2 linked regions of the Diaphorobacter ruginosibacter genome follow. The protein of the gene in region 2 interacts with the protein of the main gene of each other region in a pairwise test. Links are inferred from orthologs where the notes say so. Each region holds a gene or a part of one and is shown on either strand. Other genes may lie near its edges.

Evidence for each region.
Region 1: the proteins of dnaE (region 2) and dnaQ interact in binary tests that used the Escherichia coli proteins (3 or more experiments, as listed by UniProt). The link is inferred for Diaphorobacter ruginosibacter from one-to-one orthologs.

The regions. Positions count from the first base shown.
Region 1 is NZ_CP060714.1:2,564,117-2,570,439, forward strand. What follows is about bases 1,962-4,788. They hold dnaQ (DNA polymerase III subunit epsilon), read right to left. Parts: upstream 3,828-4,788; coding sequence 3,096-3,827; downstream 1,962-3,095. Other genes in these bases: H9K76_RS11510 (Orn/Lys/Arg family decarboxylase), read left to right, coding at 1,962-2,929; fdx (ISC system 2Fe-2S type ferredoxin), read right to left, coding at 3,827-4,165. Outside these bases: potE (putrescine-ornithine antiporter), read left to right, coding at 1-383; H9K76_RS23670 (hypothetical protein), read left to right, coding at 350-490; more of H9K76_RS11510, read left to right, coding at 641-1,961; Fe-S protein assembly co-chaperone HscB, read right to left, coding at 6,236-6,323. UniProt on the Escherichia coli protein: DNA polymerase III is a complex, multichain enzyme responsible for most of the replicative synthesis in bacteria. The epsilon subunit contain the editing function and is a proofreading 3'-5' exonuclease.
Region 2 is NZ_CP060714.1:2,307,055-2,314,605, reverse strand. The notes cover bases 1,192-5,246. They hold dnaE (DNA polymerase III subunit alpha), read right to left. Parts: upstream 4,938-5,246; coding sequence 1,392-4,937; downstream 1,192-1,391. Other genes in these bases: H9K76_RS10445 (outer membrane protein assembly factor BamD), read left to right, coding at 5,113-5,246; clpS (ATP-dependent Clp protease adapter ClpS), read right to left, coding at 1,192-1,293. Outside these bases: ATP-dependent Clp protease ATP-binding subunit ClpA, read right to left, coding at 1-876; more of clpS, read right to left, coding at 937-1,191; more of H9K76_RS10445, read left to right, coding at 5,247-5,910; H9K76_RS10440 (ATP-dependent DNA helicase), read right to left, coding at 5,861-7,551. UniProt on the Escherichia coli protein: DNA polymerase III is a complex, multichain enzyme responsible for most of the replicative synthesis in bacteria. This DNA polymerase also exhibits 3' to 5' exonuclease activity. The alpha chain is the DNA polymerase catalytic subunit.

The sequences.
Region 1 (6,323 bases), 260 kb from region 2 along the record:
CATGCATCGGCTCGTTGCTCGGCTGGCAGTTCACCATTGCGCAGGTGTTCAAGAGCTCTGCAGACACCGGGTACTTTCTGCCGATTTTTGCCAAGGTGAACAAGGCCGGCACGCCCATCGTAGCGATGCTGATTTTGCTGGCCGCCCAAACGGGCCTCGCCCTGCTCACCATCAGCCCCGACCTGACCAAGCAGTTTGACACGCTGGTCAACCTGGCGGTAGTCACAAACATCGTGCCCTATATCCTGTCCATGGCGGCCTTGATGAGCATCCAGAAGGTTGCCAATGTGCCCCCAAGAAAGCGCTGCTCGTCAACGTCATCTCCTGGGTTGCGGCAGCCTATAGCTACTTGGCGCTGTACAGCTCGGGCACCGAGGCCCTGATGCTGGGCGGCGTGGCCACCATTGCGGGCTTCACGCTCTACGGCTTTGTCAGCACCCGGATGATGCGCCTGGACCAGGAGCGCACCAACGCAGGTACTGCAACCTGAATAAGGTGGCAAGAAGAAGCCGGCGGCCTCTTCACTCCGACGCGGAGACGAAGAGATCGTGAAGCTGCCCAAGGTCATTGCAGACCTGTGCCAAGCACAAGGGAGTTCCTCCCTTGACTCTTCTCGAATTCATCACAACGGAGCCTGAAGATGTTTTTCAAAGCCCTGGACTATCCTACCGTCATCATCGACAGCGAGTTCGACTCACCACGCCTGCGCGGCAGCATCATCCGAGCCCTGGCCGAAGAGCTGGAAAACTCCAACCAGCGTGTGATGGCCAATCTCACGCTTGATGATGCGCGTGTCGCTGCACGAACCTATCTGGCAGCGTCGGCAGTTTTGATCTCCATCGATGCACACGAGGATGCGGATGAGCAGTTCCGCAAGATCCAGGATTTGCTGGAAGACAACCTGGCGCGCCATCCTCATCTGCCAGTGTTCTTCTATGGCGAACGAGGCTCCGTGGAGAAGGTTCCTACCAACCTTGTGAAATATGCGCGTGGCTACTTTTACCTGTTCGAGGACACCAAGAGTTTCATTGCACGGCAGGTGATGCGGGCTGCCGAGGAGTACATGGAACATTTGCTGCCGCCCTTCTTCAAGGCATTGATCAAGCACACGGCAAAGTCCAACTACTCCTGGTACACGCCGGGGCATGCGGGCGGTGTTGCGTTCACCAAATCCTCGGTGGGCCGTGCTTTCCACCAGTACTATGGTGAAAACACCCTGCGCAGCGACCTCTCCATCTCCGTGCCTGAACTGGGCTCCCTGCTCGACCATAGCGGCCCCATACGACAGGCCGAAGCCGACGCGGCCAGAAATTTCGGCGCCGACCACACCTTCTTCGTGACCAATGGCACCTCGACAGCCAACAAGATTGTCTGGCACGGCACGGTGGCGCGCGGCGATGTGGTGTTTGTCGACCGCAATTGCCACAAATCACTGCTGCACTCGCTGATCATGACCGGGGCCATTCCCGTGTACTTCTCGCCCAGCAGAAATGCGCACGGCATCATCGGGCCGATCAGCGAAGACCAGTTCTCACCCAAGACCATGCAGGCGCACATCGCACAGGTCCCGCTGGCCGCGCAGGCCATGAAAAACGGCGCCAAGCTGCGTATTGCGGTGGTGACCAACTCCACCTATGACGGCCTTTGCTACAACGCCGAGAAGATTGCCAAGAACATTGGCAGCGCGGTCGATTTTCTGCACTTTGACGAAGCCTGGTACGCCTACGCCGCCTTCCATCCGTTCTATGAGCACTACTACGGCATGGCCAAGGGCAAGCCGCGCGAGCAGGATGCCATTGTTTTCACGACCCATTCCACCCATAAGCTCCTGGCTGCGTTTTCGCAGGCGTCGATGGTGCATGTGCGTGACAGCCGCAAGCGCAAGCTGGACATGGGACGCTTCAACGAAGCCTTCATGATGCATACCTCCACCAGCCCGCTGTACCCGGTGATCGCGGCCTGCGATGTGGCCTCCAAGATGATGGAAGGAGCAGCGGGCACATCACTCGTGCAGGAGATGCACGACGAGTCCCTCGCGTTTCGCCGCGCCATGCTGCAAATCGAATCGGATCTGGACAAGAAGGATTGGTGGTTCAAGGTCTGGCAACCCGAGCTCGTAGCCAAAAACCTGCGCAAGTCCTCGACCCATATTCCGCCAGCCCAACCCAGGGACTGGCAGCTTCGCCCCGATGGCAAGTGGCATGGCTTTGACAAGCTGAGCGATGATTTTGTCATGATCGACCCCATCAAGGTCACGCTCACCATGCCGGGCCTGGACATGGATGGGCGCATGGGCAAACAGGGCATTCCTGCCAGCGTAGTCAGCAAATTCCTGTGGACGCGTGGCATCGTCGTGGAAAAAACCAACCTTTACTCGCTGCTGGTGCTCTTCTCGATGGGCATCACCAAGGGAAAGTGGGGAACCCTTGTGGCGGAGCTGATGAGTTTCAAGCAGCACTACGAGGCCAATAGCCCCTTGGCGCAGGTGCTGCCCGATCTAGTGGAGAGCTATCCACGGGTGTACGCCGACACCGGGCTGCGCGACCTGTGCGAGCGCCTGCATCAGTTCAATGTGAGTCACGATGTACCCAGGGTCATGCGCGAAATGTATGTGGAGCAGCCCGACATGGCCATGATTCCGGCAGATGCCTACAACCTGCTGGTGCAGGGCAAGGTCGAGAAGGTCGAGGTCAAAAAGCTCAAGGGACGTGTTGCTGCGACCATGCTGGTGCCCTATCCCCCAGGTATTCCGCTGATCATGCCTGGCGAGCGTTACAACGAAAAGGCGGATGCCATTTTCAAATACCTGCAGATTGCCGAAGCCCAGGATACCCAGGTGCCCGGCTTTGAGTCCGATATCCATGGCAGGGAGGTAGAGGTGGATGCGTCGGGAAAACGCCGCTATCTGGTGGAGGTTCTGGTTTCCTGACCGCCCTCACTCCCAAACAAAAAACCCGGCAAAGCCGGGTTTTCTTTTATATGGTGGGTGATACATGGATCGAACATGTGACCCCTGCCGTGTGAAGGCAGTGCTCTACCGCTGAGCTAATCACCCGATTGATACTGCAACTATCGCTGCTGCATCAAGACCGCAATTATGACACAGCTTTTTCGCCCACAGGAGAAACTCGCCAGATAGTTTTGCCTCCGCTCGATTTGTCGATCTGGTTGAGCACGTCCTCGTGCGCAGCTATCTCGTCGTCGCTCGCACGGATCACCTGCAGCTGCAGGCTGCTCAGGTCGAAGGCAGCCACGCGAACGCCCTGCTGCTGCTTGGGCGCTTCGTCGTCGGCGATCAGGAGGGCTTCCTGGCCGCGCGTCATGTTGATGTAGACGTCTGCGAGCAGCTCGGCGTCGAGCAACGCGCCGTGCAGCGTGCGGCCCGAGTTGTCGACTTCAAGACGATCACACAGCGCATCGAGCGAATTGCGCTTGCCGGGGAACAGTTCCTTGGCCATCACCAAGGTATCGATCACGCCTTCGATGTGCGCCTTCAGCGGCTTGTGGCCGCACATCTGCAGTTCCTTGTTCAGAAAGCCGATGTCGAATGGTGCGTTGTGGATGATCAGTTCCGCGCCCTGCAGGTATTCGAGGATCTCGTCGACCAGTTCCGGGAACTTGGGCTTGTCCTTCAGGAACTCGTTGCTGATGCCGTGCACCCGGAGCGCATCTTCATGGCTGTCGCGCTCGGGGTTGAAGTAGATGTGCAGGTTGCGGCCGGTGAGCTTGCGGTTCACCAACTCCACGCAGCCGAGTTCGATGATACGGTCACCCGTTTCAGCGGACAGGCCGGTGGTTTCCGTATCCAGCACGATCTGGCGTGACATCAGTGATTCTCCTTGGCGTGGTTGATGGAGTACTTGGGGATCTCCACGGTAACATCCTTCTGCGCAAGGATAGCCTGGCAGGACAGGCGCGATTGAGGCTCGAGGCCCCATGCACGGTCCAGCAGGTCTTCTTCCTCTTCCTCGGCCTCGTTGAGCGAGTTGAAGCCCTCGCGCACGATGACGTGGCACGTCGTGCATGCACAGCTCATGTCGCAGGCATGCTCGATGTTGATCTTGTTGTCCAGCAGCGCCTCGCAGATCGACGTGCCGGCCGGCGCGCTGATTTCGGCGCCTTGCGGGCAGTACTCTGGATGCGGAAGGATCTTGATGACTGGCATGTAGGTGGTTTCGCTTTGGATGTGTTCGTGATGTCCGGTGGGTCTGGGTGGGCCTGCTGCCTCAGATCGACTGGATGTTCTTGCCCGCCAGCGCCTCGCGGATGCCGCGGTTCATGCGCTGTGCCGCAAAGTGCTCGGTTCCCTTGGCCAGCGCCTGCGACGCGGCCTCGATCTCGCCCGCGTCCTGGCTGCTGGCCAGCAGGGCTTGCAGCGACTGCACGAGTGCATCGATGTCCGCGCGCTCCTGTGCCTGCAGCACATCGCCGTCGACTTCCAGCGCGCTCTGCGTCGCCATGATCAGGCGGTCGGCATCGACACGCGCCTCGACCACGGCCCGCGCCTTCATGTCGGCCTGCGCGGTGGCGAAGCCGTCTTGCAGCATGCGGGCGATCTGGTCGTCGGACAGCCCGTACGACGGCTTCACATCGACATGCGCCTCCACGCCGCTGCCCTGCTCCTTGGCACTCACGCTGAGCAGACCATCGGCATCGACCGTGAACGTCACACGGATACGCGCCGCGCCGGCGGCCATGGCGGGGATTCCGCGCAACTCGAAGCGCGCGAGACTGCGGCAGTCCGCCACCAGGTCGCGCTCGCCCTGCACCACATGGATGGCCATGGCGGTCTGGCCATCCTTGTAGGTCGTGAAGTCCTGCGCCTTGGCCGTGGGAATGGTTTCGTTGCGGCCGACGATGCGCTCGACCAGTCCGCCCATGGTCTCGATACCCAGCGACAGCGGAATCACGTCGAGCAGCAGCAGATCGCCAGCCGAATTGTTGCCGGCCAACTGGTTGGCCTGGATCGCTGCGCCCAGCGCGACGACCTCATCCGGGTTGAGGTTGGTGAGTGGCTCCTTGCCGAAGAACTCCTCGACCGCCTGCTGCACCTGCGGCATGCGCGTGGAGCCTCCCACCATGACGACGCCCTGCACTTCGCTGCGATCGATCTGCGCATCGCGCAGTGTGCGGCGCATCACAGAAAGCGTACGCTGCGTGAGCGCCTGCGTGGCCTCGAAGAAGTCCGCACGCGCCACGTCAAGGGTCTGCTCCTTGCCACCGATCGTTGCCGCAAACTTCGCGGATTCGGCACCCGTCAGCGCCTCCTTGCACGCGCGCGCGGCGATGCGCACGGCCGTCTTCTCTGCGGCGGACTGCGCCTGCACGCCCAGTTGCCCCTGCGCCCAATCGGCAAGCGCTGCATCGTAGTCGTCGCCACCCAATGCCGAATCACCGCCGGTGGCGATGACTTCAAAGACGCCCTGCGTGAGGCGCAGCACCGAAATGTCGAAGGTGCCGCCCCGAGGTCATAGACCGCGTAGACCCCCTCGGAGGAGTTGTCGAGGCCATAGGCGATCGCCGCGGCCGTCGGCTCGTTGATCAGGCGCAGCAGATTCAGCCCGGCAAGCCTGGCCGCATCCTTGGTGGCCTGGCGCTGCGCATCATCGAAATAGGCCGGCACGGTGATCACGGCGCCGTAGATGTCGTCGTTGAAGCTGTCCTCCGCGCGAAAGCGCAGCGTGGCCAGGATTTCAGCGCTCACCTCGACAGGCGATTTCGTGCCGCCAGCCGTCCGAATGGAAACCATTCCTTGGGCCGATGCATCGTTCTGCGCCAGCAGTTCATAGGGGAGCGATGCCCGGTCGGCAATGTCGTTCAAGCCACGCCCCATCAAGCGCTTGACCGAAGCAATGGTGTTGACCGGATCGGCCAGACGCGCGGCCACGGCATCATGGCCGATCTGGCGCCCGCCGCCTTCCATGTAGCGCACGACCGACGGCAGCAGCACCCTGCCCTCGGCATCCGGGAGGCATTCCGCAACGCCGTGGCGCACGGCGGCAACAAGGGAATGCGTGGTGCCCAGGTCAATGCCGACCGCGATCCGACGCTGGTGGGGATCGGGGGACTGACCGGGTTCTGAAATCTGCAAAAGCGCCATGGGTTATCTTCTCTGGAGGTGATTGCGGCATGCATGCCGCACATTCATCGTTCGTGCGTTCGCTGGCGTACCGACGGGGGCACGCGCCCTGCGCACTGGCAGCAAGGCCAGGCGAGGTCATCGGCGGGTGTTCGGCTATTGTCCCAGTTGCTCGCGCCGGACATCAACGTCGTGGGCAAAACGCGCAATGAACATGAGGGCTCTCACCTGCTGCGCCGCGCCC
Region 2 (7,551 bases):
GATCTCGTCGATGAACAGAATGGCGTTGGGCTTGTCCTTGAGCGACTTGAGCACGCCCTTGAGGCGCTGTTCGAAATCACCCCGGTACTTGGTGCCGGCCAGCAGCGCACCCATGTCGAGCGAGTACACGGTCGCCTCGGCGAGGATCTCCGGCACGTCGTTCTGGGTGATGCGCCATGCCAGGCCTTCGGCGATGGCCGTCTTGCCCACGCCGGCCTCACCCACGAGCAGCGGGTTGTTCTTGCGGCGGCGGCAGAGGATCTGGATGGTGCGCTCGACTTCGTACTGGCGGCCGATCAGCGGATCGATCTTGCCTTCCTTCGCGGCCTGGTTCAGGTTGAGCGTGTACTGCTCGAGCGGCGACGCCTTTTCATTGCGCTCCCCGCCACCTTCCTCGGACTCAGGCTGGCCCTCGGGCTTTGCCGGTTCCGGCGGCTCGCCCTTCTTGATGCCATGGGCAATGTAGTTCACCACGTCCAGGCGCGTGACGCCCTGCTGGTGCAGGTAGTACACGGCGTGCGAATCCTTTTCGCCGAAGATCGCGACCAGCACATTGGCGCCGGTGACTTCCTTCTTGCCATTGCCCGTGGATTGCACGTGCATGATGGCGCGCTGGATCACACGCTGGAAGCCCAGCGTGGGCTGTGTGTCGACCTCGTCAGATCCTGCGACCTGCGGGGTGTTGTCCTTGATGAAATTGGTGAGCGAGGCGCGCAGATCATCGATGTTCGCGGCGCATGCACGCAGCACTTCGGCCGCACTTGGATTGTCGAGCAGCGCGAGCAGCAGGTGTTCCACGGTGATGAATTCGTGGCGCTGCTGGCGAGCTTCGACGAAGGCCATGTGCAAGCTGACTTCCAGTTCCTGGGCAATCATGTGAGAACTCCTTTTTCGCTTGCGTTTCAAAGATGAGTGATAGATCGGGGGCCTTGGCGATTATTCAACTGGCTCGCTCACACATTGCAGAGGATGCCCCGCCTTGTGTGCCGCGTCGAGCACCTGCTCGACCTTCGTTGCTGCCACATCACGGGTGTAAACCCCGCAAACGCCTTTTCCATCAAGGTGAATCTTGAGCATGATCTGCGTAGCAGCCTCCCGGTCCTTGTAGAAGAACTCCTGCAGCACCACGACAACGAACTCCATCGGGGTGTAGTCGTCGTTCAGCATGACGACCTGGTACATCCTGGGTGGCTCGGTGCGCAAGGTGCGCCGCTCCAACACCACCGAGCCGCCCTCTTCCTGCAAGGGCCTGGGCGGAGGGGGTTTGGGACTCGAGGGAGGTTTCGTTGCCATGCAGATTATTCTAGCGAGCTTGATTCACTGGTTTGGGATTCAATTGGAGCCATGTTAGTGAATTTCAAGCACCACTGCCGAAGAGCGTATTTATGCGCTCACCCGTGGTCGTAGACCACGGAGACCGCGTCGGAACCCGCCATGCTGCTCCAGGCCGCCAGTGCTGCGTCGGTGGGAAAGAAGCTGCTGGCCTCGCCCAGACTGAGCTCGGCCTTGGCCGCGCCGCGATCCGAGGTGATATGCATGTCGAGGCGCACGCGCAGCCCGCGTCTCAAGGTTTCCCCGTGCTCCGTCTCCTCCACCTTCGCCGGGAACTCCCGCACGATGGAGGCCACGTCCGGCACGCTGCCGTTGCACGCCACGCGCAGGTACTTGCCGTACCGGGCGCGGGCGCCCGCCAGGTCCGAGACCTGCAGCACCTTCACCCGGAGTCCCCCGCTGAAATGGTCCAGTTGCAGGCGACCGGAGACGATGACGAGCTCGTCATCCTTCAGGGGCATGGAGGCGTTGAGAACTCCCTCGTCCGCCGAGGCCTCGATCACCTTGGATTTGTCATCAATCTTGAACAGCGCCAGCTTCCCGCGTTGACCATTGATGACACGATAGTCGGTGACGATGCCGGCGATAGTCTGCACCTCCCGGTTGTCCTGCAGCTCGTCGATGGGCGTGCGGCAGAACTTGCGCACCTCGAGCGCCACCTCGTCGAACAGGTGCCCCGACAGGTAGAACCCGATGGCGGTCTTCTCCTGCGTCAGGCGCTCCTTGATACCCCAGGGCAGCACATCCGCCATCTCGGGTTCCTTGGTGCTGGAGCCCTGCGCATCGTCGCCCATCATGTCGAACAGGCCGCACTGGTTGGCGTTGGCGTGGGTGGCCGCGGCGAACTCGAAGGCCGTGTCCAGCGTGGCGATCAGGGCCGCGCGATTGAGCTGGATCGCATCGAATGCGCCGGCCTTGATGAGCGCCTCGACGGTGCGCTTGTTGATGCGGCTGCGGTCCACGCGCACGCAGAAGTCGAACAGGCTGGTGAACGGCCCCTTCACATGGCCTTGCGGGCCCTCGCCCAGTCCCTCCCGGGCGGCAATGATGGCCTCGATGGCCGCCTGCCCCGTGCCCTTGATGGCGCCCAGCCCATAGCGGATCACCTTGTCCGTAACGGGCTCGAAGCGGTACATGCCCCGGTTCACGTCCGGCGGCTCGAAGGTCATGCCGAAATTCTTCACGGCGTCTTCGTACAACACCTTGAGCTTGTCGGTATCGTCCATTTCCACGGTCATGTTGCCGCAGTAGAACTCCGCCGTGTAGTGCACCTTGAGCCAGCCGGTGTGATAGGCCAGCAGCGAATAGGCGGCAGCGTGCGACTTGTTGAAGCCGTAGCCCGCGAACTTCTCCATCAGGTCGAAGACCTCGTCCGCCTTCGTCTCGTCGATGCCCTGCTTGGCCGCACCCTTGCGAAAGATTTCGCGGTGCATGACCATTTCCTCGAGCTTCTTCTTGCCCATGGCACGGCGCAGCAAGTCGGCGCCGCCGAGGCTGTAGCCGCCCAGCACCTGGGCGGTCTGCATCACCTGCTCCTGGTACACCATGATGCCGTAGGTCTCCGAGAGCACCGTCTCCACCAGCGGATGCGGGTACTCCACCACCTCCTTGCCGTGCTTGCGGTTCACGAAGCTGGGGATCAGATCCATCGGGCCCGGACGGTACAGCGCGTTCAACGCAATCAGGTCCTCGAGACGGCTCGGACGCGCCTCCTTGAGCATGCCCTGCATCCCGCGGGATTCAAACTGGAACACGGCTTCGGTCAATCCGTCGGAGAACAACCGGTAGGTGGGGGCATCGTCGAGCGGAATGTCCTCGAACGCGAAGTTCTCCTTGCCCTTGTGGCGCTTCTGGATGAACTCGCGCGCGATCTCCAGGATGGTCAGGGTGGCCAGACCCAGAAAGTCGAACTTCACGAGGCCGACGGCTTCCACGTCATCCTTGTCGTACATCGCCACCGCGGAGTCGCTGCCGGGCTGCTGGTACAGCGGGCAGAAGTCCGTCAGCTTGCCGGGCGCGATCACCACGCCGCCCGCGTGCATGCCGATGTTGCGCGTCACGCCTTCGAGCTTCTGCGCCATCTCGATCACGGTGCGCACGTCCTCTTCGTTGCGCACCCGGTCATAGAGAATGGGCTCCAGCTCGAGCGCATAGTTGTTCTTGTCGCCGTCCTTCTTCTGCTCGGGTGGATACGCCAGCGTGTAGCTCATGCCCGGCTTTCCGGGCACCAGCTTGGAGATGCCATCGCAGAACGTGTAGCTCATGTCCATCACCCGGCCGACGTCGCGGATCGCGGCCTTGGCCGCCATGGTGCCGAAGGTGGCGATCTGGCTCACGGCGTTCTTGCCGTACTTCTGCTTCACGTAGTCGATCACGCGGTCGCGGTTGCCCTGGCAGAAATCGATGTCGAAGTCAGGCATCGACACGCGTTCCGGGTTCAGGAAGCGCTCGAACAGCAAGGCATATTGCAGCGGATCAAGGTCGGTGATCTTGAGCGCATAAGCCACCAGCGAGCCCGCACCCGAGCCGCGGCCGGGTCCCACCGGACAGCCATTGTTCTTGGCCCACTGAATGAAGTCGCCCACGATGAGGAAGTAGCCCGGAAAGCCCATCTGCAGGATGGTGTGCAGCTCGAACTCCAGCCGCTCGACGTAGCGCGGGCGGTTTCTGTCCCGCTTGGCCTCGTCCGGGAACAGGTAGAGCAGGCGCTCCTCCAGGCCCTGGTAGGACGCATAGCGGAAATAGTCGTCGATCGGCATGCCGTTCGGCGTGGGGAAATCGGGCAGGCGCGGCTTGCCCAGCACCAGTGTCAGGCTGCAGCGCTTTGCGATCTCGAGCGTGTTCTCTACCGCCGACGGAATATCCGCGAACAGAGCCTGCATCTCGGCGCTGGTCTTGAAGTACTGCTCCCGCGTGAAGCGCTTGATGCGGCGCTGGTTGCCGAGGATCTCGCCATCGGCGATGCACACGCGCGCCTCGTGCGCTTCGTACTCTTCGGCGCTCGCAAACTGGATCGGGTGCGTGGCCACCACCGGCAGGTTGAGCCGGCTGGCCAGTTTGGCGGCCTGGATCACGTGCGATTCGTCGTCACTGCGTCCGGCACGCTGTATCTCGATGTAAAAGCGGTGCGGGAAAATCTTGGCCAGACGCAACGCCGTGTCCGTGGCACCGGCCTCGTCGCCGCGCATCAGCGGCTGGCCCACGGGTCCGGCCTGCGCACCGGCCAGCGCGATCAGGCCGTCGTTGAGCTCCTCAAGCCATTCCCACTTCACCAGCGGCACGTTCTTGACCACATTGCTGGTCCAGGCGCGGGCGAGGATTTCCGACAGGCTGAAATACCCCTGGTTGTTCTGAATCAGCAGAACCATTCGGGCGAAGGCACTGCCGTCGGCCTCCGTGGGGACACTGATTTCCGCGCCGATGATCGGCTTGACGCCCTTGCCACGGCCTTCGCGGTAGAACTTGACGGCACCGAACGTGTTGTTCAGATCGGTGAGAGCCATTGCAGGCTGGCCATCCTTGGCGGCCGCCTTGACGATCTCGTCGATACGTGTGGTTCCGTCGACGACGGAGAATTCGGTGTGTAGGCGCAGGTGAACAAACATAGGTGGGTCGATTGTAGAAACTTGCGGGCGTTCCGTTTGGCTCGCAAAGACCGGAAGGGTCCGACGGCGCATACAATGACCGTTTGCCAACGATTTGCCGCTCCGGCGCATATCCCTATGCTCCGGAAGGCCAAACCTGATGCTCCAACCTTCCTCTGCGGGAAATACTGCTGTTATGTCGCGTTTGACTCTGCCCTTGTTCTCTGCGTTGCTGGCTGCCGGCCTTCTGGCAGGCTGCTCCACGTCGGTCGAAGATAAAACCGCAGGCTGGAGTCCCAACAAGATCTATTCGGAGGCCCGCGACGAGGCCAGCAGCGGCAGCTACGACAAGGCCGTCCCACTGTTCGAGAAGCTTGAAGGCCGCGCCGCCGGCACGCCGCTTGCGCAGCAGGCCCAGCTCGAGAAGGCCTACTCGCAATACAAGAACAACGACAAGGCGCAGGCCGTTGCCACGCTGGATCGCTTCATGAAGCTGCACCCTGCGAGCCCGGCGTACGACTATGCGCTGTACCTGAAGGGGCTTGTCAACTTCAACGAGGACCTGGGCATGTTCTCCTGGCTGTCGCGCCAGGACCTGTCCGAGCGCGACCAGAAGGCCGCCAAGGATTCGTTCGAGTCCTTCCGTGAACTGGTCACCCGCTTCCCGGAATCACGCTATACGCCCGACGCGCGCCAGCGCATGACGTACATCGTCAACTCGCTTGCCCAGTATGAGGTGCATGTCGCTCGCTACTACTACGAGCGCGGCGCCTACGTGGCCGCCATCAGCCGCGCGCAATCCGCCATTGCGGACTACAAGGAAGTGCCCGCCATCGAAGAGGCGCTGTACATCCTGATGCGCTCCTATGACGCGCTGGGCCTGGAACAACTGCGCGACGACACCCGCCGCGTGCTCGAGGGCTCCTATCCCTCGAGCGACTACATCAAGTACGGCTTCCGCAAGAAGGATGATCCGTGGTGGAAGTTCTGGTGAGCCGGTCCACCTGCTCCTGACATTCCGCCTCCGACGCCAGCACCCGCATGGGCGGCAGCTGGCGCTGCAACCACTTTCCATAGCCCTTCGCGAGCCTGGCATCGGCCACCACCAGGAGGCCTGAATCGCGCTCGCTGCGGATCAGCCGCCCTGCGCCCTGCCTGAGCGCGAGGGCCGCCTCCTGCAGCGCATGTTCCTTGAATGGATTCCTGCCCTGCTCCTGCAGGTACTCCGAGTAGGCCTCCACCAGCGGGTCGGTGGGCACGGGGAACGGCAGCTTGTCGATCACCACCATCTGCAACGCATCACCCGGCACGTCAAACCCCTGCCAATAGGACTGCGACGCCACCAGCACGCAGCCATTGCCCCTGTGTTGAAAGCGCTCCGCGATCCAGGAGTGCGTGTTCTGTCCCTGTACCAGCAGCTCGATCCGCCCATCCTCGATGGCTGGGGCCAGTGACCTCGCAAGGCGCTCCGCGATGATGTGCATCGCGCGCAGGCTGGTGGTCAGTACCAGCGTCCGGCCGCCCAGGCGCAGGACCGGCTCCGCGAGCCAGTCGGCCAGCGCGCCTGCATGCTGCGGGTCGTTGGCGGAGGGCAGGAACGCGGGAATGTACAGCGATGCCTGGGCCGCATAGTCAAACGGACTGCCGAGCCGAAGCGTGCGTGCGCCCTCCAGGCCCAGCGGCCCGGTGAAACAGTCGAGTGCGTCGTTGGTTCCCAGCGTCGCAGAGGTGAAGATGAAGCTGCGCGGCAACTCGCCTCCCACAGTGGCCGAGTGCGCCTCTTCGGCGGAAACGGGCTCGTCCCACGCGCTGGCGTCCGGCTGTGCCCCGGCCTGCGGCACTGAAGGCATGGCCGTGGCCCAGAGCGCCTGCAGCGAAGGTCCGGCACGAAACGGTGTCTGCTGCAGTCGCACGTCATCGATGCTGCATTCCAGCCAGCGCACCTGCCCGCCCTCCTCGGGCCGACCCAGATTCGACAGCACTTCCAGCAGCGAGACTGCGCGCTGGTGCAGGCGTGCGATGTCGGGCGACTGCTCGGCCACATCGTCCAGCGCGGCAAGCACGTGGCGCAGAGTCGAGACCATCGTCTGCACCACAGACTGCCATGCGGACGGCTCGATGCCGTCGGGGGCCTCACCGCGCCAGGCAATGCGTGCACCCAAGGGAAGGTGCGCACAGGCTCCCATGAGCCTCCGGGAAGCTCCCATCACCTCGTCCCGCAATGCCGCCCAATCCCGCAGCCCGCCGACCAAGTGCCCCCCCACATCATGCAGGTCCTGCGCCAGACCCTGCAATTGGCGGGCACTGCAGGCTTGTCCAAAGGCCTGCTGTCCGACCGCGTTGAGCGAATGCGCCTCGTCGAAGACGATGACCCGGGCATGCGCCAGCAGATCGGATTCACCTTCGCCCACCCCTGCCTGATCGGCCATGAAGAGCGCATGGTTGACCACCGCCACGTCGGCCACTGCCGCTTGCCGCCTGGCGCGGTACACATGACAGTCGCCAAAGCGCGGACAGCGCCCTGCAAGGCAGTTCTCCCGTGTCGACGTCACCTGGGCTTTGGTGTGCGCATCCAGGCTGGGTGACGGCAACTCGGCCAGATCGCCGCTGCGGGTCGATTGGGCCCACCTGCGAA